2 regions of the Amycolatopsis sp. cg9 genome follow, and region 1 is predicted to be linked to the other one. Evidence: riboswitches for the same ligand, from Rfam matches in the RefSeq annotation. Region 1 holds a riboswitch; the other holds the start of a gene.

Region 1 (4,590 bases):
CGTCCGTCGACCTTGGTCACCCGGGAAGCCTACTCAAGTCCGGCGAGCCGGTGTACGCTCGCCGAAGTAACTAGTACAGCGCGTACCCCCTACTTTCCGGAGGCCGCCATGGGCGTCGAGGCCCAGGACCGGGACGTCACCGCGGCTCGTCTGCTCAAGAGCTCCGCGAAGAACTCCTACGACCCGTACGTCGACATCGACTGGGCCGCGCCGCTGGCCGAGGGCAAGGCCTACATGCCGCTCGAGCGCGTCTCCCTCCACGGCACCGCGCTCTGGGCGAAGCTGACGCCGGAGCAGCGGATCGAGCTGTCCAAGCACGAGATCGCCAGCATCATGAGCGTCGGCCTGTGGTTCGAGATCGTCCTCATGCAGCTGCTCGCCCGGTACGTCTTCGACCTGGACGCGCGCTCCGAGCACGCGCAGTACGCGATGACCGAGATCGGCGACGAGACGCGGCACTCGGTGATGTTCGCCCGCACCGCCGAGCGGCTCGGCGTCCCGCGCTACGGCGTCCCGAAGGTCGTGCACCGTGCCGCCAAGGTGTTCGGCGCGACCGCGGCCGGGCCCTCGATGTTCGCCAGCGTGCTGGTCGCCGAGGAGACCACCGACCGGCTGCAGCGCTCGATGATGGACGACGACGGCATCCAGCCGCTGATCCGCTCGGTCAACCGCATCCACGTCGTCGAGGAGGCCCGGCACGTCCGGTTCGCCAAGGAAGAGGTGCTGCGGGAGACGCCGAAGCTGACGAAGGCGGCCCTCCAGCGGCACCGGCTGCGGACCGCGCTGGTCGCGTTCGGCGTCATCGACAGCATGGTCGACCCGCGGATCTACCGCAGCGTCGGGATCGACCCGCGCGAGGGCCGGGCCGCGGCGCTGGCGAACCCGCACTTCCACGAGACGCGCCGCTGGATGGCCGAGAAGATCGTGCCGTTCCTGCGCGACGCGGGGCTGATCGGCGGCCGGTCGGAAGGCATCTGGCGGCGCGCGCATCTCATTTGAGGCACTGACGGCGGAATTCCCTTCGCGTCGATTGCCCGGTTCCGCCACGATGCCCGGGTGACCGCTGAGTTCCCCGCCGCCCCGCCACCGCCGCCGCGCTCGCCGTTCGCCCACCCGGTCTTCGCGGGCCTGATCGGGGTCATCGTCGGCGCGGTGCTGGTCGGCGTGCCGTGGCTCGTGCTGAGCCTGCTCGGCGGGCCGAGCGGCCGGGCGCTCACGGCGCCGCCGAGCCTGGGCGGGCTCGGCCGGGCCCAGGAGACGATCGCGAAGTTCGACGCGGAGAAGGGCAAGGACCTCATCGCCCGGATCGAGAAGACCGACCGGGAGACCGCCTCCCGCGTGTCCGCGGCCTACGGCGGTGCGGGCGCGGTGGCGCAGCAGTACCAGGACGACCGGCTGGAGCGCGCGTTCCAGCTGATCGCCGTGAGCGCCGCCTCCCCGGAGCTGGTGGCGCCGTACGAGGACACCGAAGCGCTGGGCCTGGCCGCGCCGAGCACGGAGCTCGTGCGCGTCGGCGAAGTGCAGTGCCTGGTCCACAACGACACGACGGTGGCCGGTTCGACGCCGGACCCCGAGCGGTCGTTCGTCACGAGCTGCCAGCGCAGCGGCCCGGACCTGACCGTCACGCTGCGGCCCGTCAGCGCCGAGGGCAACCGCGACCCCCGCGAGCTCGCCGGGATCGTCGAAGAGGCCTGGAAGGGACTTTCGTGACGACCACCGTCCGGCCGGCCCGCACCGGCGACGAAGCCGTGCTCGCCAAGATCGACGAGCGCACGTGGGACTCCGCGGTGTCCCCCGCTCCCCCGCCGCCGCCCGGCACGCCGTTCTTCGACGAGGGCACGCGGCCGGAGAACGTCCTGGTCGCCGAGCACGACGACGTCGTCGCCGGGTACGTCCGGCTCGACGAGGGGTTCGGCATCCCCGCCCACGCGCACGTGCTGGTGCTCGGCGGGCTCGCCGTCGACCCGGACCGCCAGGGCCTCGGCATCGCGGGACGGCTGGTGGCCGCGGCCGCGGCGGAGGCGCGCCGGCGCGGGGCGGCCAAGCTGACGCTGCGCGTGCTGGGTCACAACACCGCCGCCCGCCGGGTCTACGAGCGGTGCGGGTTCGTCGTGGAAGGCGTGCTGCGCGGGGAATTCCGCGTCGACGGCACCGACGTCGACGACGTTCTCATGGCCCTTCCGCTCGCTTGACAGCTTCCCGGCGGCTTTGCCATCCTGGATCCCGGGCCGAGAGGCGCTGCGACGGAACTCTTTCCGCCACGCTCGGCCCGCGACACGCATCCAAGGGCGCCTCCCGCGAGGGAGGTGCTTTTTTTGTGGTGTCCCACCCGTTCCTCCCGCGCGCTCCGCAACCAGCCGTCAGGAAAGAGCTCGAGGAATGAGTGACAAACTCGCACGCCGCAACGGTCTCGACTTCGCCGTCGCCGACCTTTCCCTCGCCGAAGCCGGCCGCACGCAGCTGCGGCTGGCCGAGCACGAGATGCCCGGCCTGATGGCGATCCGCCGCGAGTACGCCGCCACCCAGCCGCTCAAGGGCGCGCGCATCGCCGGGTCGCTGCACATGACCGTGCAGACCGCCGTACTGATCGAGACCCTGGTCGCGCTCGGCGCCGAGGTGCGCTGGGTCTCCTGCAACATCTTCTCCACCCAGGACGAGGCGGCCGCGGCCGTCGTCGTCGGCCCCGAGGGCACGGTCGACGCCCCGTCGGGCACCCCGGTGTTCGCGTGGAAGGGCGAGACGCTCGAAGAGTACTGGTGGTGCACCGACCAGCTCTTCGCCTTCGCCGGCGGGAAGACCCCGAACATGATCCTCGACGACGGCGGCGACGCCACCCTGCTCGTGCACAAGGGCGTCGAGTTCGAAGCCGCGGGCGCCGTCCCGCAACCGTCCGAAGAGGACCCCGAGGAGTACCGGATCGTCCTCGAAACCCTCCGCGCGAGCCTGGCCGCCGACGGCGACCGCTTCACCCGGATGGCCAAGGAGATCCGCGGCGTCACCGAGGAGACGACCAACGGCGTCAAGCGCCTCTACAAGCTCGCCAAGGACGGCGAGCTGCTCTTCCCGGCGATGAACGTCAACGACTCCGTCACGAAGTCCAAGTTCGACAACAAGTACGGCATCCGGCACTCCCTTGTGGACGGCCTGAACCGGGCCACCGACGTGATGATCGGCGGCAAGCGCGTCGTCGTCTGCGGCTACGGCGACGTCGGCAAGGGCGCGGTCGAGGCACTGCGCGGCCAGGGCGCCCGCGTCGCGGTCACCGAGATCGACCCGATCTGCGCGCTCCAGGCGTCGATGGACGGGCTCGACGTCGTCGAGCTCGACGACGTGGTGGCCACCGGCGACATCTTCATCACCACCACCGGCAACTTCGGCATCATCTCCGCGGACCAGATGAGCCGGATGAAGCACAACGCGATCGTCGCCAACGTCGGCCACTTCGACAACGAGATCGACATGGCCGGGCTGGCGAAGCTGCCGGGCATCGTCAAGAACGAGATCAAGCCGCAGGTGCACGAGTGGACCTTCGCGGACGGCCACGCGATCATCGTGCTCTCCGAAGGCCGCCTGATGAACCTCGGCAACGCGACCGGCCACCCGTCGTTCGTGATGTCGAACTCGTTCACCAACCAGGCGATCGCGCAGATCGAGCTGTTCGCCAAGCCCGGCGAGTACGCCACCGACGTCCACCGGCTGCCGAAGCACCTCGACGAGAAGGTGGCCCGCCTGCACCTCGACGCGCTCGGTGTGAAACTCACCAAGCTCACGAAGGAGCAGGCGGATTACATCGGGGTGGACGTCGAAGGGCCGTACAAGCTCGATCACTACCGGTACTGACCCGAGATTGCTCCGTTTGACGCAGTTTGCGGCACCGCAAAAGTGGCCATCCTCCCCGTGACAGCGCATCCGCCCGGCCGGCATGCCGGACGGGTCCCATGCGAAGGAGTGTGTGTCAAAGTGATCGTTCTCGGTGTAATTCTCCTGATCATCGGGTTCATCGTGGGAATCCCGGTGCTTTACACCATCGGCATCATTCTCGCGGTGGCCGGCGTGGCACTGGCCATCTTGGGCGGCACCGGCCGCCGGATCGGTGGGCGTGCGCACTGGTACTGACATAACCGCCGGTACTGATTCAACGACCGGCCCGCGGCCTGGCGCGTCAGCAGCGATGCTGGCCGCCAGGCCGTTCGGCCGTTCTCCGTCGCGGGAATCCGCGGAACGTAAAGGGTCCTCCGGCTCCGAGGGGGAGGGAGAGCCGAAGGACCCCGTTAGTGTTAGCACATCGCCAAGCCCGTGTACACAGCTGCATACACGATCGTGTTACCGCCCTGACGCCGTCTTGACGCCGCGAAGGCCTCCCCGGCCGGTGCGCGGCACTCGGCGGGAAGGCCTTCGCGGATCCTGGCGGGAGGCTCAGGAAGCCTGGCGCAGCAACGATTTCTCCGGCGGTGCGGCACACCCGCAGCCGCCGGGGGCCGGGCAGTCGACGATCAGTGCGTGCCGCACCCGATCGGGGTCGGCGCACGCCGTGTCGGTGCACTCGGCGAACCCGCCTTCCGGGTGCACGACGAGCGTGCCGTGGCAGTG
Region 2 (4,590 bases), 1.1 Mb from region 1:
GGCTTTCTTCGTCGACGGTTCCGACGTACCTGTCCGAACTGGCGCCGGCCCGGCTGCGCGGCGCGATGGGCGCGCTGAACCAGATCTTCATCGTCAGCGGCATCCTGATCGCGTTCCTGGTGAGCTACTGGCTCGGCCCGGTTTCGGCGTGGCGCTGGATGTTCGCAGGCGCGATCGTGCCCGCGGCGATCCTGCTCGTCGGGCTGGCGTTCCTGCCCGAGACACCGCGCTGGCTGGTCAAGAACGGCCGCGAGGAGGAGGCCCGGCGGGTGCTGGCCAGCGCCCACGGCAACTCGGTGAACCTCGACGAGGAGATCTCGACCATCCGCGACGTCATCCGGATGGACACCGAGGAGAAGCCGCGGTTCCGCGACCTGTTCGCCGGCTGGGTGCGGCCGATGCTGTTCGTCGCCGTGCTGCTCGCGGTGGGCCAGCAGTTCAGCGGCGTCAACGCGATCAACGCCTACTTCCCGACCATGCTCATCGGGCTCGGCTTCGCCACCCAGGCCGCGCTGCTGTCCGGCGTGCTCCTGGGCGTCACGAAGTTCCTGTTCACCGCGTGGGTCGTGTTCGTGGTCGACCGCTGGGGCCGCAAGCCGCTGCTGCTCATCGGCAACGTGATCATGGTGCTGACGCTCACCGCGGCGGGGCTGGTCGTGCTCAACGTCCACGACACCGGCCTGCGCGGCATCCTGATGCTGGTGATGATGGTGCTGTACCTGGTCGGCTACGAGCTCGGCTGGGGCGCGGTCGTCTGGGTGATGATGTCCGAGGTCTTCCCGCTCAAGGTCCGCGCGGCCGGCATGGGCGTGAGCAGCGTGGTCCTCTGGGCGGCGACGGGGATCGTCAGCGCGGTGTTCCCGATCATCTCCGACCCGAAGTCCCTCGGCATCGGCGGTTCGATGTTCCTGTTCGCCGGGATCAACGTGGTGCTGTTCGTGCTCACGAAGTGGCTGGTCCCGGAGACGAAGGGCCGCACGCTGGAGCAGATCGAGCTCGACCTCCGCGCGCGGCAAGGGGTGGCCGCGAAGGGCTGAAGGGGACGTTCATCTCATCTGATGAGCTGAAGGGGACTTTCCTGTCGTCACATGACAGGAACGTCCCCTTCAGCCCACTGGGGCGGCCAGGCCGAGCTTGCCGGCGAGGCGGCCGACCCACGCTTCGACTTCCTCCGGGGCCCGGTCCGGCAGCCCGAAGATCGTCTCGGTGACCCCGAGTGCGTCCAGGTGCGCCAGCCGCTCCGGATCCGGCCGTTCGCCGAGCGCGCAGATCCGCGGCGCTCCCGTGCGGCCCTCCGCGGCCCAGATCTCGTTCAGCAACGCCACGTGCCCGTCGAGGTCGGTGTCGGACGGCGTCGTGATCCAGCCGTCGGCGTGGCGGGCGATCCAGCGGAACGTCTTCTCCGTCGGGCCCGCGCCGAGCAGCACCGGGATGTGCGCCTGGACCGGCTTGGGCCACGCCCAGCTCGGCCCGAAGGACACGAACTCCCCGTCGTAGGCCGCTTCCTCCTCCGTCCACAGTGCACTCATCGCCTCGAGGTACTCCCGCAGCGCGGTGCGGCGGCGGTTGCCCGGCACGCCGTGGTCGTTGAGCTCGTCGACGTTCCAGCCGAAGCCCGTGCCGAGCGTGACGCGGCCGCCGGAGAGGTGGTCGAGGCTCGCGATCGTCTTGGCCAGCGTGATCGGGTCGCTCTCCACCGGCAGGGCGACCGCCGTGGACAGCCGGATCCGCGACGTCACCGCGGCGGCCGTCGCCAGCGCGACCCACGGGTCGAGGGTGCGGCTGTAGCGGTCGTCGGGCAGGGACGCGTCGCCGGTGCGCGGGTGCGGGGACTCCCGCTTCACCGGGATGTGCGTGTGCTCGGGCACGTAGAAGGTGGCGAACCCGGCGGCCTCCGCGACGCGCGCGGCGGCCGCCGGGGTGATGCCCCGGTCGCTGGTGAACAGCACGATTCCGTAGTCCACGGGGCGAGCGTATTAGAACGTGTTTCAGTTTTCAAGGTCGAGCCGGTGCTGCGGAGGGTCGCCGATCGAGTACTCTTGGTGACCTTGTCCAGTGCCGGTCGAGTCGCGCTCGACGCGGCGGGACCGGGCAGGCGGGGAGCAGAGCGACGGGTCACGTCACGGGCACGGTGGAGGGACCCGCGACGAACGGGGAGGCGACGTGTCAATCCTTTGTGGACAGAAGGTGTCCCAGTCAGTGGACACCCGGGTGGGGCGGGATGGCGTGCCCGGTCCCGGATCCGATACCGTGGACCACAGGCCGAGAGGCGCTGCAACGGACCACCTGGTCCGCCACGCTCGGCCGGGATTGACCAACCAAGGGCGCCTCCCGACTGAGGGAGGCTGCCGGTGAACACCCCGCGAGAGTCCACCGCGTTCGACTCGACAGCGCGCCTGCGCGAGCTGTTCGACCAGCGGGTGGCGGTGCTGGACGGCGCCTGGGGCACCATGTTGCAAGGTGCCGGGCTGACCCCCGCCGACTACCGCGGCGACCGCTTCGGCGAGCACACCCACGACGTCACCGGCGACCCCGACCTGCTCAACCTCACCCGCCCGGACGTCATCCTCGACGTCCACCGGCAGTACCTGGCCGCGGGCGCGGACATCACCACGACCAACACCTTCACCGCCACCAGCATCGGCCAGGCCGACTACGGGCTGCAGTCCCACGTCCACGAGATGAACGTCCGCGGCGCGCAGCTCGCCCGCCAGGCTGCCGACGAGTTCGGCGGCCGGTTCGTCGCGGGCTCGATCGGCCCGCTCAACGTCACGCTCAGCCTGTCGCCCAAGGTCGAGGACCCGGCGTACCGGGCGGTCACGTTCGAGCAGGTCAAGGCGTCCTACGCGGAGCAGATCGCCGGGCTCGCCGAAGGCGGCGTCGACCTGCTGCTGATCGAGACGATCTTCGACACCCTGAACTGCAAGGCCGCGATCGCCGCTGCCCGCGAGGTGGCGCCGGACCTGCCGCTGTGGATCTCCGTGACCATCGTCGACCTCAGCGGGCGGACGCTCTCGGGCCAGACCGTCGAGGCGTTCTGGAGCTCGGTCGAGCACGCGAAACCGCTGGTCGTGGGCGTGAACTGCTCGCTGGGCGCCGAAGAGATGCGCCCGCACGTCGAGGAGCTCGCCCGGATCGCCGACGCCTACGTCGCCTGCCACCCCAACGCCGGGCTGCCGAACGCCTTCGGCGGCTACGACCAGACGCCCGAGGAGACCGCCGGGCTGATCGGCGGCTTCGCCCGGGACGGCCTGGTCAACCTGGTCGGCGGCTGCTGCGGCACGACGCCGGCGCACATCGAGAAGATCGCGGCCGCCGCGAAGGCAGCCGGCCCGCGCGAGGTGCCCGCACCGCGCACGCACACCCGGTTCAGCGGGCTCGAGCCGTTCGGCATCGGCGCCGACACCGGGTTCGTGATGATCGGCGAGCGCACCAACGTCACCGGCTCCAAGCGGTTCCGCCGGCTCATCGAGTCCGACGACCACCAGGGCGCCGTGGACGTCGCGCTCGAGCAGGTCCGCGGCGGCGCCAACCTGCTCGACGTCAACATGGACGCCGACCTGCTCGACTCCGAGCAGGCGATGACCACGTTCCTCAACCTGATCGCCACCGAGCCCGAGGTGGCGCGGATCCCGGTGATGGTCGACAGCTCCAAGTGGAGCGTGCTCGAAGCCGGGCTGCGCTGCCTGCAGGGCAAGGGCGTGGTCAACTCGATCAGCCTCAAGGAGGGCGAGGAGCCCTTCCTGGCCCAGGCGCGCACCATCCGCGACTACGGTGCCGGTGTCGTCGTGATGGCCTTCGACGAGCAGGGCCAGGCCGACACCGCCGACCGCAAGGTCGAGATCTGCGGCCGCGCGTACGACATCCTCACGCAGAAGGCCGGCTTCGCGGGCGAGGACATCATCTTCGACCCGAACGTGCTCGCCGTCGCCACCGGCATCGCCGAGCACAACGGCTACGCGAAGGCGTTCATCGACGCGCTGCCCCGGATCAAGGAACGCTGCCCCGGCGTGCACATCAGCGGCGGCATCTCGAACCTCTCGTTCTCCTTCCGCGGCAACGACGTCGTCCGCGAGGCGATGCACTCGGCGTTCCTCTACCACGCCGTGCAGGTCGGCCTGGACATGGGCATCGTCAACGCCGGCCAGCTCGCGGTCTACCAGGACATCCCGAAGGACCTCCTCGAACTGGTCGAGGACGTCCTGTTCGACCGCCGCGAAGACGCCACCGACCGGCTGGTGAGCTTCGCCGAGAACGTCAAGGGCAGCGGCACCAAGCGCGTCGTCGACCTGTCCTGGCGCGAAGGCACGGTCGGGGAGCGGCTGTCCCACGCACTGGTGCACGGCATCGTCGACTTCATCGAGGACGACACCGAAGAAGCGCGGCAGCAGCTGGCCCGCCCCCTCGACGTCATCGAGGGCCCGCTGATGGACGGCATGAAGATCGTCGGCGACCTGTTCGGCTCCGGCAAGATGTTCCTGCCGCAGGTGGTCAAGAGCGCGCGCGTGATGAAGCGGTCCGTCGCCTACCTCGAGCCGTTCATGGAGGCGGAGAAGGAGAAGGCGCGCCAGGAGGGCCGGCTCGCGTCGA

The links. A riboswitch is a leader RNA that binds a small molecule or an ion and turns the genes downstream of it on or off. The one in region 1 is predicted to bind S-adenosylhomocysteine.
Region 2: it holds a riboswitch for S-adenosylhomocysteine, as region 1 does, so the genes downstream of both, metH (methionine synthase) here and ahcY (adenosylhomocysteinase) in region 1, are expected to answer to the same signal.

The regions. Positions count from the first base shown of each region.
Region 1 covers NZ_CP166850.1:7,128,890-7,133,479, reverse strand. The annotation lists gene AB5J73_RS33345 (TetR/AcrR family transcriptional regulator) at 1-20, opposite strand, end outside; gene AB5J73_RS33340 (diiron oxygenase) at 109-999, shown strand; gene AB5J73_RS33335 (hypothetical protein) at 1,057-1,710, shown strand; gene AB5J73_RS33330 (N-acetyltransferase family protein) at 1,707-2,192, shown strand; S-adenosyl-L-homocysteine riboswitch at 2,225-2,301, shown strand; gene ahcY (adenosylhomocysteinase) at 2,380-3,840, shown strand; gene AB5J73_RS33320 (hypothetical protein) at 3,961-4,116, shown strand; gene AB5J73_RS33315 (hypothetical protein) at 4,417-4,590, opposite strand, start outside.
Region 2 covers NZ_CP166850.1:8,226,284-8,230,873, reverse strand. The annotation lists gene AB5J73_RS38125 (sugar porter family MFS transporter) at 1-1,037, shown strand, start outside; gene AB5J73_RS38120 (LLM class F420-dependent oxidoreductase) at 1,107-1,964, opposite strand; S-adenosyl-L-homocysteine riboswitch at 2,259-2,337, shown strand; gene metH (methionine synthase) at 2,352-4,590, shown strand, end outside.